DNA from 4 places in the Gottfriedia sp. NPDC056225 genome. Region 2 is predicted to be linked to each of the others. Evidence: riboswitches for the same ligand, from Rfam matches in the RefSeq annotation. Region 2 holds a riboswitch; each other region holds the start of a gene.

Region 1 (3,173 bases), on a different contig from region 2:
CACACTATACGTATGCAAGTTTTGAATGGCTTTCTGAACATGTTTATTGTTTCGAACGGATGATTTATTTAATGCTTGAATTGCATTTGTACTTGCTTCAATTTCTGCTTGAATCGAAGTTTTCCCATCTTGTAAACCTTTTGCTAATACAAAAATTTCATTTAGTTTTTCATCAGCAAAAGATAGCGCAACCTTTAGCACATCATCAATTGTACTTTCATTATTCGCTGTTACAGGAGAATGTAATAAGCTTGATGAAGGTTGGATAATAAGCTGATCCTTTGAAACGAACTCAGTGATTTCTTCAAGAAGGGCATATTTATGCTCAAGATTTGCACGCCATATGTTACGTCCGTCAATCACACCAGCAGCAAGTACTTTATCTTTTGGGAAACCATATTTTTTAATGGCAGCAAGGTTACGACCGTTATCATAAATAAAATCAAGACCAATTCCTTGAACAGGGAGTGAAACTACTTCTTCGTAGAAATCAACGCTCTCAAAATAAGTTTGAAGAATCACATTCACATTAGGTGCTGCTTCATGCAATGCTTCATATATATCGTTAAATAATGCAACTTCTTCTTTTGAAATAGATGTAGATAAGATTGGTTCATCTATTTGAACCCACTCAACACCTTCTGTTTGTAATTCTCGTAATAGATCGGCATAAAGTGGTACAAATTGATTTACAATCTTTTTAAACTCAGTTTCTTTATATCCTTTAGACAGTTTTACAAATGTTACTGGCCCCAAGATAACTGGTTTCCCTTCAATACCAAGCTTTTGTTTAGCCTCTTTATAAAATTGTAGTGGACGGTTATCGACAAGAGTAGGTGCTACTTCTCCCAATTCTGGAACAATATAGTGATAGTTTGTGTTAAACCATTTTGTCATTTCAGATGCAACTGCACTTTTTGAACCGCGTGCTATTTCAAAATAAGTTTCAAGTGATACTTTTCCTCCTGCATATTCAAAGCGCTTAGGTACGAGACCGAACATAACAGTTGTGTCGAGAACATGGTCATATAAGCTAAAATCTCCTACTGGAATTAAATCGATACCTTGATTTTTTTGCTTTTGAAGATGCTGCAAACGAATCGCTTCAATTTGCTTTAAAAAATCTTCTTTTTCTAGTTTACCTGCCCAAAATTGTTCAAGTGCTTTTTTCCATTCACGCTTTTCACCAATTCTTGGATAACCTATATTTGAACTTTTTACACTGTTTACCATTCTAATACACTCCTTATATGTTTGCTTTTGTATTTTCTTCCCAACAAAAAAGTCTCCCTTTTCAAATAGAAAAGAGAGACTCATACGCATAACTAACTAGAGTTGAGATATTGCTGATCCCAAATCACGTATTCCTCACTCCCCCCTATACATCCGTAGGTACAAGCGCATACAATAGGCAGGTCTCCTGACTTAGGATCAAACGCTTCTTATCCCTTCCCATTTCAGAGAATGAAACAGTGGTTGAATGATAAGTTGCTCCCCAATACAGTGGCGGGACCGTGTCGGATTCTAACCGACTTCCCTTTTAAGCTGTGTAAATAATTCTTAACAGCACCTTTTGCATTTTTATGAAATTATTATTAAGAAAATTGAAGATGATCATTTCTAACAAACCTTCAAAACGACAAAAGCCCTCGCTACTTTATAAGTGAGAGGGCTACAAAATTTATGGAATCCTCTCTTATTTTCCAAAGCAATTTGCTTTGCAGGAATTAGCACCTTTTCAACAAAAAACGTTGAATGGTTGCCGGGCATCATCGGGCCAGTCCCTCCGCCACTCTCAATAAGAGTTTAATAATTTATAATGTTTTGAATTAATTGTCATGATAGCATGATAAACATAGTCTGTCAAAATAAAATAAAAAATGTTCGCTACAGAAAAGTTTAAAAAAGAGGGAATGTATATTTTGTATATATAGATAATACATTAGAATCAATCCAGAACACGGTTAGATTCAGTGGTCTAAGTAATTTTATTTTGATCTAGTTCTTAACTAAAAATTTTTTTGATCAACTTTACAATCCTACTACTCGGTGATACAATGTACCTGTACTTAGCAATACTGAATACCAGTAATACTAAATAGTTAAATTTTTTTTAAAAAAAGGTTCACATTTCTTCTACTTAGTAATACTATATACTATTACTAAGTAATACGGAGTATCAGTCGCACTAGATAGCTGAAAAAGAGTTCATATAAAAATGAACAGTAAAAGCATTGATCTATAGGCTATTTAGTTTTTCTATTGTCCGGTACTAAGTATTACTGAATATCTGTATCACTAATTAGTAGAAAGTGTGTTTTGTGCTCAGCTAATTGCTGTTTAAGTTAATAGACCTAAAAATTATTTCACAAAAGTAAAAAGGAGGTGTACGCTATGGAAAATTTAACAGAAATGCTTAAAGGTTCATTGGAAGGTTGTGTACTTGAAATCATCAGTCGCGGTGATACTTACGGCTACGAAATTACTCGTCTTCTTAATGACTTAGGATTCACTGAAGTTGTCGAAGGAACAGTCTACACCATTTTGATTCGGTTGGAAAAGAAAGAGATGGTAAATATCGAGAAAAAACGGTCTGAAATGGGACCGCCTCGTAAGTTTTATTCATTAAACGAAGCAGGGCGTGAGGAATTACAACAATTTTGGAAAAGATGGAATTTTGTTTCATCAAAAATCAATATACTAAAGGGGGAACGATAGTATGAAAAAATTTATTGAGTTAATCATTGGTGATATAGAAAGCAAAAAAGAATATAAAGCATTTATGAAAAAGGTAAATTCTCTACCGAAAGATTACGCATTTGTGTTCAAAAAGATTCAAAAGTACATGTGGAATTTCGGTTATGGATTTGGTGAAGAAATCATTAATTTGTATGAACTGTTTGAGGCTAGTTCAGCAGAAGGAAAGCATGTGCTAGATGTAACCGGTGAAGACGTAGCAGCATTTGCCGACGAATTGATGGCTCTCTCTAAACTAGGTGGAGAATCGTCAGGCTTTTTCGGAGGTAAAGTAGAGTTGGAAAAAGATATTGAGAGTAGAGTCGAACAGCAAGTAAAGATATGGACGAATAAAAAATAAAAGTAGGGGGCTAAAAAAATGGTGAATTTTTTCAAAAAGATACTTGATGACAAAAAAGAATACAAAGAAATGATGG
Region 2 (3,173 bases):
CTAAAATAACTGCGTGAGGTACATTTGATGCACCTACTACTAATTCTTTATCTTTATTATTAGCACCACATGCTGCTAAAGATAATGCTAATACACCTGCTCCTAAAATTCCTGCGATTCTTTTGAATTTCACTGTCGTTTCCTCCCTAATATCATTAAGCTCTTTTATCTATTTTTGTTGTAATTAAATCACCAATAAATTGAAGAATAAATACGATTAATAAAATAATAATTGTCGCAACAAATGTCACTTCGTTATTTGAACGTTGGTATCCTTCCATAAATGCTAAGTTACCAAGTCCACCACCACCTACTACACCAGCCATTGCTGTATAACCAACAATCGCAATAGTAGTAACTGTTAAACCTGAGATAATTGCTGGTAATGCTTCTGGAATTAACACTTTTACGATGATTGTGAAAGTACTAGCTCCCATTGCTCTTGCAGCTTCAATTACACCTTTATCTATTTCACGTAAGCCGATCTCAACCATTCTTGCATAGAATGGTGCAGCACCGATAATAAGTGCAGGTAATGCTGCTTTTGCACCAAGCATTGAACCAAGAATAAAGATTGTAAACGGAATTAGTAAAATGATTAATATGATAAACGGTATTGAACGAAAAATATTTACAAACGCTGCTAGGATTGTATTAAAAAATTTATTTTCAAGAAGTTGGTCTTTACTAGTTAAAAATAAGAATAAACCGATTATTAATCCAAAAATAAACGTTGCCACCGCACCTATAACTGTCATAAATAATGTTTCTTGAGTTGCTATACGCATAGCTTCCCAATCAACATTTTGAAAAAGTTGTGTCATCTTATGCTACCTCCACTTCAACTTGTTTTGATTCTAAATAAGCAATTGCGTCTTTGATGTTATTTCTATCTCCAACAAGTTGAATTTTCATTGTCCCATAAGAGCCTTCAGCGGTTTGAACAATTTTTCCTTGTAAAATATTCACTTCAATTTCAAAGTGTTTTACTACTTCAGAAATATGCGGTTGGTCTGCTTGTCCATTTTTAAACGTTAGCTTGTAAGTATTATCATTCCCAACACTTTTAGAAATTACTTCATTGTCCAATTCTTCATCTGTGCCTTTAATTTGCTTTACAAATTTCTTCGTAATTGATTGTTTAGGATGTGTAAATACATCTACAACATGGCCTTCTTCTACAACTTGTCCATTTTCCATTACGGCAACTCGTTGGCAAATTTTTTGTATAACATGCATTTCATGTGTGATTAGAATAATTGTAATACCTAACTGCTTATTAATATTTGTAAGCAAAGCTAAGATTGAATCAGTAGTTTCTGGATCTAATGCAGAAGTTGCTTCATCACATAAAAGAACATCTGGATTATTAGCTAATGCTCTTGCAATTCCAACACGTTGCTTTTGTCCACCACTTAGTTCAGAAGGATAAGCATTTTCTCTTCCTTCAAGTCCCACTAGTTTGACTAATTCCTTCGCACGAGTAATGCTTTCCTGTTTAGGTACTTTAGCAATTTCAAGTGGGAAAAGTATATTTTCTAATACAGTTCTTGACCATAATAAATTAAAATGTTGGAAAATCATTCCTATCTTCTGTCTTGCTTTTCTTAATTGACTAGATGAACATTTCGAAATAGATTGACCATTAATAATAACCTCACCTGATGTTGGTGATTCAAGTCCATTTAGCATACGTAATAGCGTACTTTTCCCTGCGCCGCTATATCCGATCATGCCAAAAATCTCACCTGCACTAATCGTTAACGATACATTTTGTACCGCGGTAACTGTGCCTTTTTTACCCTTGTATATTTTACTTACATTATTTATTTGAATCATACTAGTTCTCCTTTCAAAACATTCTAACAACTCATTCTTCAATTTTTTGTAAGAACGTACTTTTTTAGTCGCATAATACAAAAAAACCTTTCAACTCACATGAGCAGAAAGGTTTTACATACAAAAAGTATTCCTTTCTCTCATCTCTCAAAGCAATTTGCTTTGCAGGAATTAGCACCATTTCAATGACGATCATTGACGGTTGCTGGGTTTCATAGGGCACAGTCCCTCCACCTCTCTCGATAAGAGTTAACTTACGATTATATAAAGTTGTCAACGTATTTTATAGCTTACTTACCAATATTCCTTAGTAAATACTGCTTGCTTTAACGTAATTCTCATTCTACAAACTTAGACACAAGTTGTCAACAATTTTCCAAAAGTTTTTTATCACTTTCTACACCTGTATATTGAAAAATTGTTTCAATCAGTAGTAATAAGCGGTAATTTCCGTCAAATGAAGCATCATTTAGTTTTAACAATAGACTTAATCTTTGCGAACCTGAATATAACGATTCCCATCCATCTTTTGTAAAGTTAACTCTAAGTTGAGGTATTGAGCGATCGATTACCTCAATAAAAGGTGCCTTTTTGCTAAATCTAACAAATAGTTTTTCATTTATTCCGTTAAACTCAACTATTTTTTCTTCAATTGGTAAAATAATTTGTAAATATTCTTTTTTTATAAATAAGTTTCTAGCTTGTCCAACCCACTCCTTAATTTCCATCTTAAACACCTCTTTTTGGATTCTTTAATCTATTTTCTCATAGATTAGAGGTGTGTTCTTTATATTTCGCTCGACATTTACTTGATAAAAATCTATTATTTAATATTTTTTCTACACCATTCAACTCATTTCCCGAGAAATATGTCTAAAAACAGGAAATAGTTTAAGGCAATTAAAAAAGAGCGCATCATTTCGTATGCACTCATCGTTTAATATATAAATTATATTTTTTTAACAGTTCATGTAAATATGGAACAGATTGGAAAGCGTAGATTTTTTGTTTCATTTCCCCATTTTCAAAAATAAGTAAACAAGGTACACTTTCGATCTTCCAGCTTTGAGCTTCCTCCACAATTTCATTAATATTTACCTTACTCATTGGTAAATTTGGCAGAATCTCGTTAACAATTTCTAGCATTTTTGATGCTACTTGGCATGTACCACACATTGCGGTATATATATATATCACGGTAGTCTCTTTTGACTGTATTCTTTGCATTAAATCTGTCTTTGTCCATTGCTGCATGATCATTATTCCTCTTTAATTTGTTCGTAAATAATCCGTAAATACTGAAATATCCGCTCCTAATAATACACTTGCTAAAT
Region 3 (3,173 bases), on a different contig from region 2:
ATTTGTCTTCTACTAGAATGTAACTCTGTATAAACAAAAAAAGACTGAATACAGCAAATGCCGTATTCAGCCTTAATCTTATTATTATAGACCTGCTTCAGTTTTTAAAGCTTCTGCTTTGTCAGTACGCTCCCAAGGAAGATCGATATCTGTACGGCCGAAGTGACCATAAGCAGCAGTTTGTTTGTAAATCGGACGACGTAAGTCAAGCATTTTGATAATTCCAGCTGGACGTAGGTCGAAGTTGTTGCGAATTACTTCAACTAATTTTTCTTCTGAAACTTTACCTGTACCAAAAGTATCAATAGCGATTGAAACTGGTTTAGCTACACCAATTGCATATGCTAATTGAACTTCAGCTTTATCAGCTAAGCCAGCAGCTACGATGTTTTTCGCAACGTAACGTGCAGCGTAAGCAGCAGAACGGTCAACTTTAGTTGCATCTTTACCAGAGAATGCGCCACCACCGTGACGAGCATATCCACCGTAAGTATCAACGATAATTTTACGACCTGTTAAACCTGCATCACCTTGAGGTCCACCAATTACGAAACGACCTGTTGGGTTGATAAAGAATTTTGTATTTTCATCAATTAACTCAGCTGGTACAACTGGTTTAATTACAAGTTCTTTAATATCATTTTCGATTTGAGCTTGAGTAGCTTCTGGACCATGTTGTGTTGATACAACGATTGCATCAATACGAACTGGTTTGTTGTTTTCATCATACTCAACAGTTACTTGAGTTTTACCGTCTGGACGTAAGTAAGAAACTGTTTCATTTTTTCTAACTTCCGTTAAACGGCGAGCAATTTTGTGTGATAATGAAATTGGAAGTGGCATTAATTCAGGTGTTTCATTTACAGCAAAACCGAACATTAAACCTTGGTCACCTGCTCCGATTGCTTCGATTTCTTCATCTGACATGCTACCTTCACGTGCTTCTAACGCTTGGTCTACACCTAAAGCGATATCTGCTGATTGCTCATCAATAGAAGTTAAAACTGCACATGTATCTGCATCAAATCCGTATTTTGCACGATCATAACCGATTTCACGGATTGTTTCACGAACGATTTTTGGAATATCTACATAAGTAGAAGTTGTGATTTCACCTGCAACAAGTACTAGACCTGTTGTAACTGATGTTTCCGCTGCTACACGAGCATTCGGATCATTTGCTAAAATTGCATCAAGAATTGAATCTGAGATTTGGTCACAGATTTTATCTGGATGTCCTTCTGTAACTGATTCTGAAGTAAATAAACGACGTTGTGACATTGAGTCCCCTCCTAAATTGAATTGACGGATCTCTTTTTTCTCAACATAAGAATAAAAAGTTTGTTCCTATTCCTATGTTTCCCATTTAAGATAAAGATAACTCAGTGTAAATTACGAAATTGCCACTGTATTTAAGTTTTGAGCAAAAAAAAAGCCTTCCTCTTATCAAATATTACCTGAGGAAAGGGTTCTTGGTTATTTGCCTTTCGCTCTTATCGTTCAAGACATAAAAAAAAGTCTTGCATCAGGTTCAGCACCTTTCACTAAAAGTGAGGTTGCTGGGCTTCGTAGGGCCTGTATCCCTCCACCTACTCGGGATAAGAGAGTATCCGTATGAAAAGTATCATATTAAAATTTCACTTTCTTGTCAACAACTTTCATCATTACTTTTAACATAATTCTACAATAACTTTTAATTTCTATTTAAATGGAAATTACTATTTATCATATTCTTTTGACGAAATTACACCTATTAATTAAATCATTTTACTCAAATTTATTTTTTAATGAAATTCATAACACATTTTACTAACTAATAGTATACACTATTAAAATAAATGTGTTATACTATTTATCGAGATACCTACATGGCAGACAAATATATTTAAAGGATGGTATTAGTATATGAAGACAGTTGATGTAAACTTTGAATTAAACGAATTACTTACTAGTAATCAAATGTATAACCAACTTAGCGTTTCTGAGTTAGTTGAAAAAGTCCTAACAAGACAAGAAGGAATTTTAACGTCAACAGGAGCAGTTAGCGTTTCAACAGGCAAATATACTGGACGTTCACCTAAGGATAAATTTATTGTTAAAGAGGCATCTGTTGAAAATTTAATCGATTGGGGTTCAGTAAACCAACCAATCTCTGCTGACGTATTCGAAAAATTATATAGCAAAGTACTTAACTACTTAAAAGATCGTAACGAACTATTCTTATTCAAAGGATTTGCTGGCGCAGATACTGAGTACCGTTTACCTATCCAAGTAATTAACGAATTTGCATGGCACAACCTATTTGCTCATCAATTATTTATTCGCCCAACTGAGCAAGAACTTCTAACTCATGAAGCTGAGTTTACAATTGTTTCTGCTCCGACATTTAAAGCAGACCCAGTAGTAGATGGAACAAATTCAGAGGCATTTGTTATTGTATCATTTGAAAAGAAAATAATCTTAATTGGTGGTACTGAATACGCTGGAGAAATGAAAAAATCTATTTTCTCTATCATGAATTTCCTATTACCACAAAATAATGTTTTACCAATGCACTGTTCTGCCAACGTTGGTAGCGAAGGCGATGTAGCATTATTCTTTGGTCTTTCTGGAACTGGTAAAACTACATTATCTGCTGATGCAGACCGTAAATTAATCGGTGATGACGAGCATGGCTGGTCAGATAATGGTGTATTCAATATTGAAGGCGGTTGCTACGCTAAATGTATCAACTTAACTTTTGAAAAAGAGCCACAAATTTTCTCTGCAATTAAATTTGGAACTGTTTTAGAAAATGTAGTTGTTAAATCTGATAGCCGTTTAGCTGACTATGATGATACAACTTTAACAGAAAATACTCGTGCTGCATACCCAATGCAAGCAATTCAAAATATCATTGAGCCAAGCGTTGCTGGACATCCACATGCAATTATCTTTTTAACTGCTGATGCATTTGGAGTATTACCTCCAATCAGCAAATTAACAAAAGAGCAAGCAATGTACCACTTCTTAAGTGGATTTACTAGTAAATTAGCAGGTACTGAGCGTGGTGTTACATCTCCACAAGTAACATTCTCAACATGTTTCGGATCACCATTCTTACCGCTTCCAGCTGTAGAATATGCAAAAATGCTTGGTGAAAAAATTGAAAAACATAATGTAAATGTATTCTT
Region 4 (3,173 bases), on a different contig from region 2:
TGAAAATCTCGTTCCATTTCCTAAGCTTTTACCTGAATAAAGTCTGCCTTCATTCATTTCTTTAATCATTCGAATAAGATCAAGTGATGCCACATCATAAACTGAAGTTGCACCAGGAAAATCTCCGACTCTTGCTGGGTCTCCTGTAATCGCAAGAATTTCATTTAAACCTAAAGTCGATAACCCCATTAAGTGAGATTGAAGTCCAATCATATTGCGATCACGACAAGTCAAATGCGTTAAGACTGGAACGTCTAATCGCTGTAACAGAGAAGCCATTGCCACATTCGAGATTCTCGGTGAAGCTAGTGGATTATCTGCTAACGTAATCGCATCAGCTCCTGCAGAATGTAACGCCTTTGCTCCTTCAAAAAACTTTCTCGTTTGTAAAGTTTTCGGAGGATCAAGTTCAGCGATAATCGTCGTTTTTTGTTTTGCTTTTTCTGGCAAAGTCTCATCCTTTTGCTCTACTTGCTTTGGGATTGTAATTTTAATCGTTCTGCTCTTCACTTCTTTTTTTGTAACGGGTTGTAAAGTATCAATCTTTTTTCGTAAAGCCGCAATATGTGCCGGTGTAGTACCACAGCACCCACCAATTAGTCTTACACCTTGTTCGATAAATGGTTTAGCCATATCTTCAAAATATTCTGGATTCGATTTGTATTCGTATTTCCCTTCTGCATACAATGGTAAGCCTGAATTTGGAAATGCAGATAAGTAACCATTTGTTGGTAATGATACTGTATTTAGCGATTCTAACATATGTAGTGGTCCTAAATGACAATTGATACCGACTACATCCGCCCCCAAATCAACTAATCTAGGAAGTATTTTCTCGATATATTGGCCACTTTGCATAATCCCAATTTCTTGTAGTGTTACTTGAGAAATAATTGGTAAATCCGTTCTTCCTCTTAGTAGATTTACAGCATCGTATAATTCATTTTCATCGTAAAATGTTTCAAGCATGATTCCATCTACGCCTTCTTCTAGAAGTGCTGAAGCTTGCTCAAGCAACATCATTTCCCGTTCTAAAGGAGTTGTAAACGTAGATCCAACATATTTCATTCCACCAATACCACCAATAACTAAGGCTCTTCCCTTCGAAGCAGCTCTAGCATTTCTTACAGCCATTTGGTTGATTTGTTTTACCAACTTCTCTAACCCATATTGTCTTAGCTTTCCAGCATTTGCACCGTACGAATTTGTTTGAATAACTTCTGCACCAGCATCTATATATTGTTCATGAATATGAATGATTCGATCCCGTTCAGTAATATTGAGTTCTTCAAAGCAACTGTGTAGCCCTCCTGAATACAAAAGTGTACCCATTGCACCATCACCTAAAACAATTCCACTACTTAACTTTTCCAACAAGCCCATTTCATCACTTCCTGTTTATATAAAATAAAAAACGCCATTCTCTCAAAAAATGAAAGAATGACGTTAACGTTTAATTTACGCCTTATCTCTCATGTTTTAAACATGCTGGATTTAGCACTTTTTAGCATAAGCTAAAGTTGCCGGGTTTCAAAGGGCCAGTCCCTCCACCACTCTCGATAAGGATTATTTAGTTTTTTTATTCAATGAAGTAAGTTTACTATATTTATATGATAAAAGAAAGCCATTTATTGAAAAATTTCCAAAAATAAATTTATTCACTTTACATAATTTTATTATTTAACTATTTTTAAAGTGTGCTAACGCTAGTAAAGGGTAGATTTCATTATAGCTATGATAATTAATATAAAATTGACCTGGTAGTCCAAGTCCTGTAGGATATGATAGCGCCTTATTAGAAATTTCATTTTGAGAAACTAAATAGTTAATCCCTCTTTTAATCACTTCATCATCTTTATTTCGAATTGTCAGTAAGGCATCAATTGCCCAGCCAGTTTGACTAGGTGTACTATACTTTAATGGAATATAAGAACCTTTAACCGTTGAAAATCCTGATTCTCCCCAACCTCCGTCCACATTTTGAATCGAAACTAACCATTTCTCAGCTTTTTTAATTGCTTCATGATTTTTAGAAACCCCCACAGCTCTTAAACCAGTAATTGCTGCCCACGTACCATATAAATAACAAATTCCCCATCTACCATACCAACTACCATTTGATTTCTGGTTTTTAAACAACCAATCAGCTGCTTTTTTAACAATTGGGTCATCATTAGAAATTGATGTATAGTTGCCAATAAACTCCAATATACGCCCTGTTAAATCAGGAGTAGAAGGATCAATAATCGCATCTTTTGCATTTTCAATCGGTAAAAGAGTTAGCCACTTATTCGTTACGTTTTTTTCGAATGCTCCCCAACCACCATCGCCATTTTGCAATCCAAGTAAAAAATGAACGCCTTTTAACCAACTTTCTTGAAAGTTTGGTTGATACATTGCACTTCTTGATAGTGCCCTCAAAACGGCACCCGTATCATCATTATCTGGTATAAATGAATTCACATCAGAAAATCCCCAGCCACCAGGGCTTAAATTTTTAGCGTGTACTGACCAGTCACCAATCAAATCTTGTTGTTTAGAAATTAAGTAATGAATAGACTTTGAAACACTGGGTTCATTACTTGAATAACCAGCTTCTTGAATTGCATATGACAATAAAGCAGTATCCCAAACTTTTGATGGTGAATTTTGAATATGAAGTCCAGCATCTGTATTCGTCGCATATGAAAGGAGTCCTTGTAGTGCATTTTGAATGACGGAAGATGAAACTTCATATCCTAAAGCCATCAAAGCATAAACCATATAAAATGTAGAACTAGCATAGCTATAAAAGGTTCCATTTGTTTCAATCCGATCTAAAATAAATCGTTCAGCCTTTTCATAGCCTTTTTGATGAAAATATAAAGGATAGGAAGCAAGCTTCTTCCCTTCTTCAAGAATAAATTGATAAAATGTCCCCCGCTCTTCGTTAAACCATTCCATTTCACTGTCTTCTAAAAGATTATCAATATTTAGATCATCTTTTAATTTCACTTTAAACCGTTTATTAATACATAGAATCATAGGCACTAAATGAACCCTAGCATAATTACTTAAATCAAATAAACTTAATGGCATTTTATCAGGTAATAAAAAATAGCTCATTGGAAAGTAAAACAACTTTGGATAGTCAATTAAACCGTGAATGGCAAGAATCATTTTAAGCATAAAAT

What was found. A riboswitch is a leader RNA that binds a small molecule or an ion and turns the genes downstream of it on or off. The one in region 2 is predicted to bind S-adenosylmethionine.
Region 1: linked by a shared signal. The riboswitch ahead of metE (5-methyltetrahydropteroyltriglutamate--homocysteine S-methyltransferase) and the one ahead of ACFCYN_RS06560 (methionine ABC transporter ATP-binding protein) in region 2 are both predicted to bind S-adenosylmethionine.
Region 3: linked by a shared signal. The riboswitch ahead of metK (methionine adenosyltransferase) and the one ahead of ACFCYN_RS06560 (methionine ABC transporter ATP-binding protein) in region 2 are both predicted to bind S-adenosylmethionine.
Region 4: linked by a shared signal. The riboswitch ahead of ACFCYN_RS16485 (bifunctional homocysteine S-methyltransferase/methylenetetrahydrofolate reductase) and the one ahead of ACFCYN_RS06560 (methionine ABC transporter ATP-binding protein) in region 2 are both predicted to bind S-adenosylmethionine.

What each region holds. Positions count from the first base shown of each region.
Region 1 covers NZ_JBHJTJ010000019.1:21,264-24,436, reverse strand. Annotated here, with positions in the region: gene metE (5-methyltetrahydropteroyltriglutamate--homocysteine S-methyltransferase) at 1-1,233, opposite strand, end outside; cobalamin riboswitch at 1,394-1,589, opposite strand; SAM riboswitch class I at 1,694-1,805, opposite strand; gene ACFCYN_RS13770 (PadR family transcriptional regulator) at 2,395-2,718, shown strand; gene ACFCYN_RS13765 (DUF1048 domain-containing protein) at 2,720-3,097, shown strand; gene ACFCYN_RS13760 (DUF1048 domain-containing protein) at 3,116-3,173, shown strand, end outside.
Region 2 covers NZ_JBHJTJ010000006.1:59,047-62,219, forward strand. Annotated here, with positions in the region: gene metQ (methionine ABC transporter substrate-binding lipoprotein MetQ) at 1-133, opposite strand, end outside; gene ACFCYN_RS06555 (methionine ABC transporter permease) at 156-824, opposite strand; gene ACFCYN_RS06560 (methionine ABC transporter ATP-binding protein) at 826-1,839, opposite strand; SAM riboswitch class I at 1,977-2,088, opposite strand; gene ACFCYN_RS06565 (hypothetical protein) at 2,205-2,567, opposite strand; gene ACFCYN_RS06570 (thioredoxin family protein) at 2,770-3,093, opposite strand; gene ACFCYN_RS06575 (ribonuclease M5) at 3,109-3,173, opposite strand, start outside.
Region 3 covers NZ_JBHJTJ010000005.1:31,686-34,858, reverse strand. Annotated here, with positions in the region: gene metK (methionine adenosyltransferase) at 85-1,281, opposite strand; SAM riboswitch class I at 1,491-1,605, opposite strand; gene pckA (phosphoenolpyruvate carboxykinase (ATP)) at 1,906-3,173, shown strand, end outside.
Region 4 covers NZ_JBHJTJ010000026.1:37,043-40,215, reverse strand. Annotated here, with positions in the region: gene ACFCYN_RS16485 (bifunctional homocysteine S-methyltransferase/methylenetetrahydrofolate reductase) at 1-1,383, opposite strand, end outside; SAM riboswitch class I at 1,463-1,566, opposite strand; gene shc (squalene--hopene cyclase) at 1,681-3,173, opposite strand, start outside.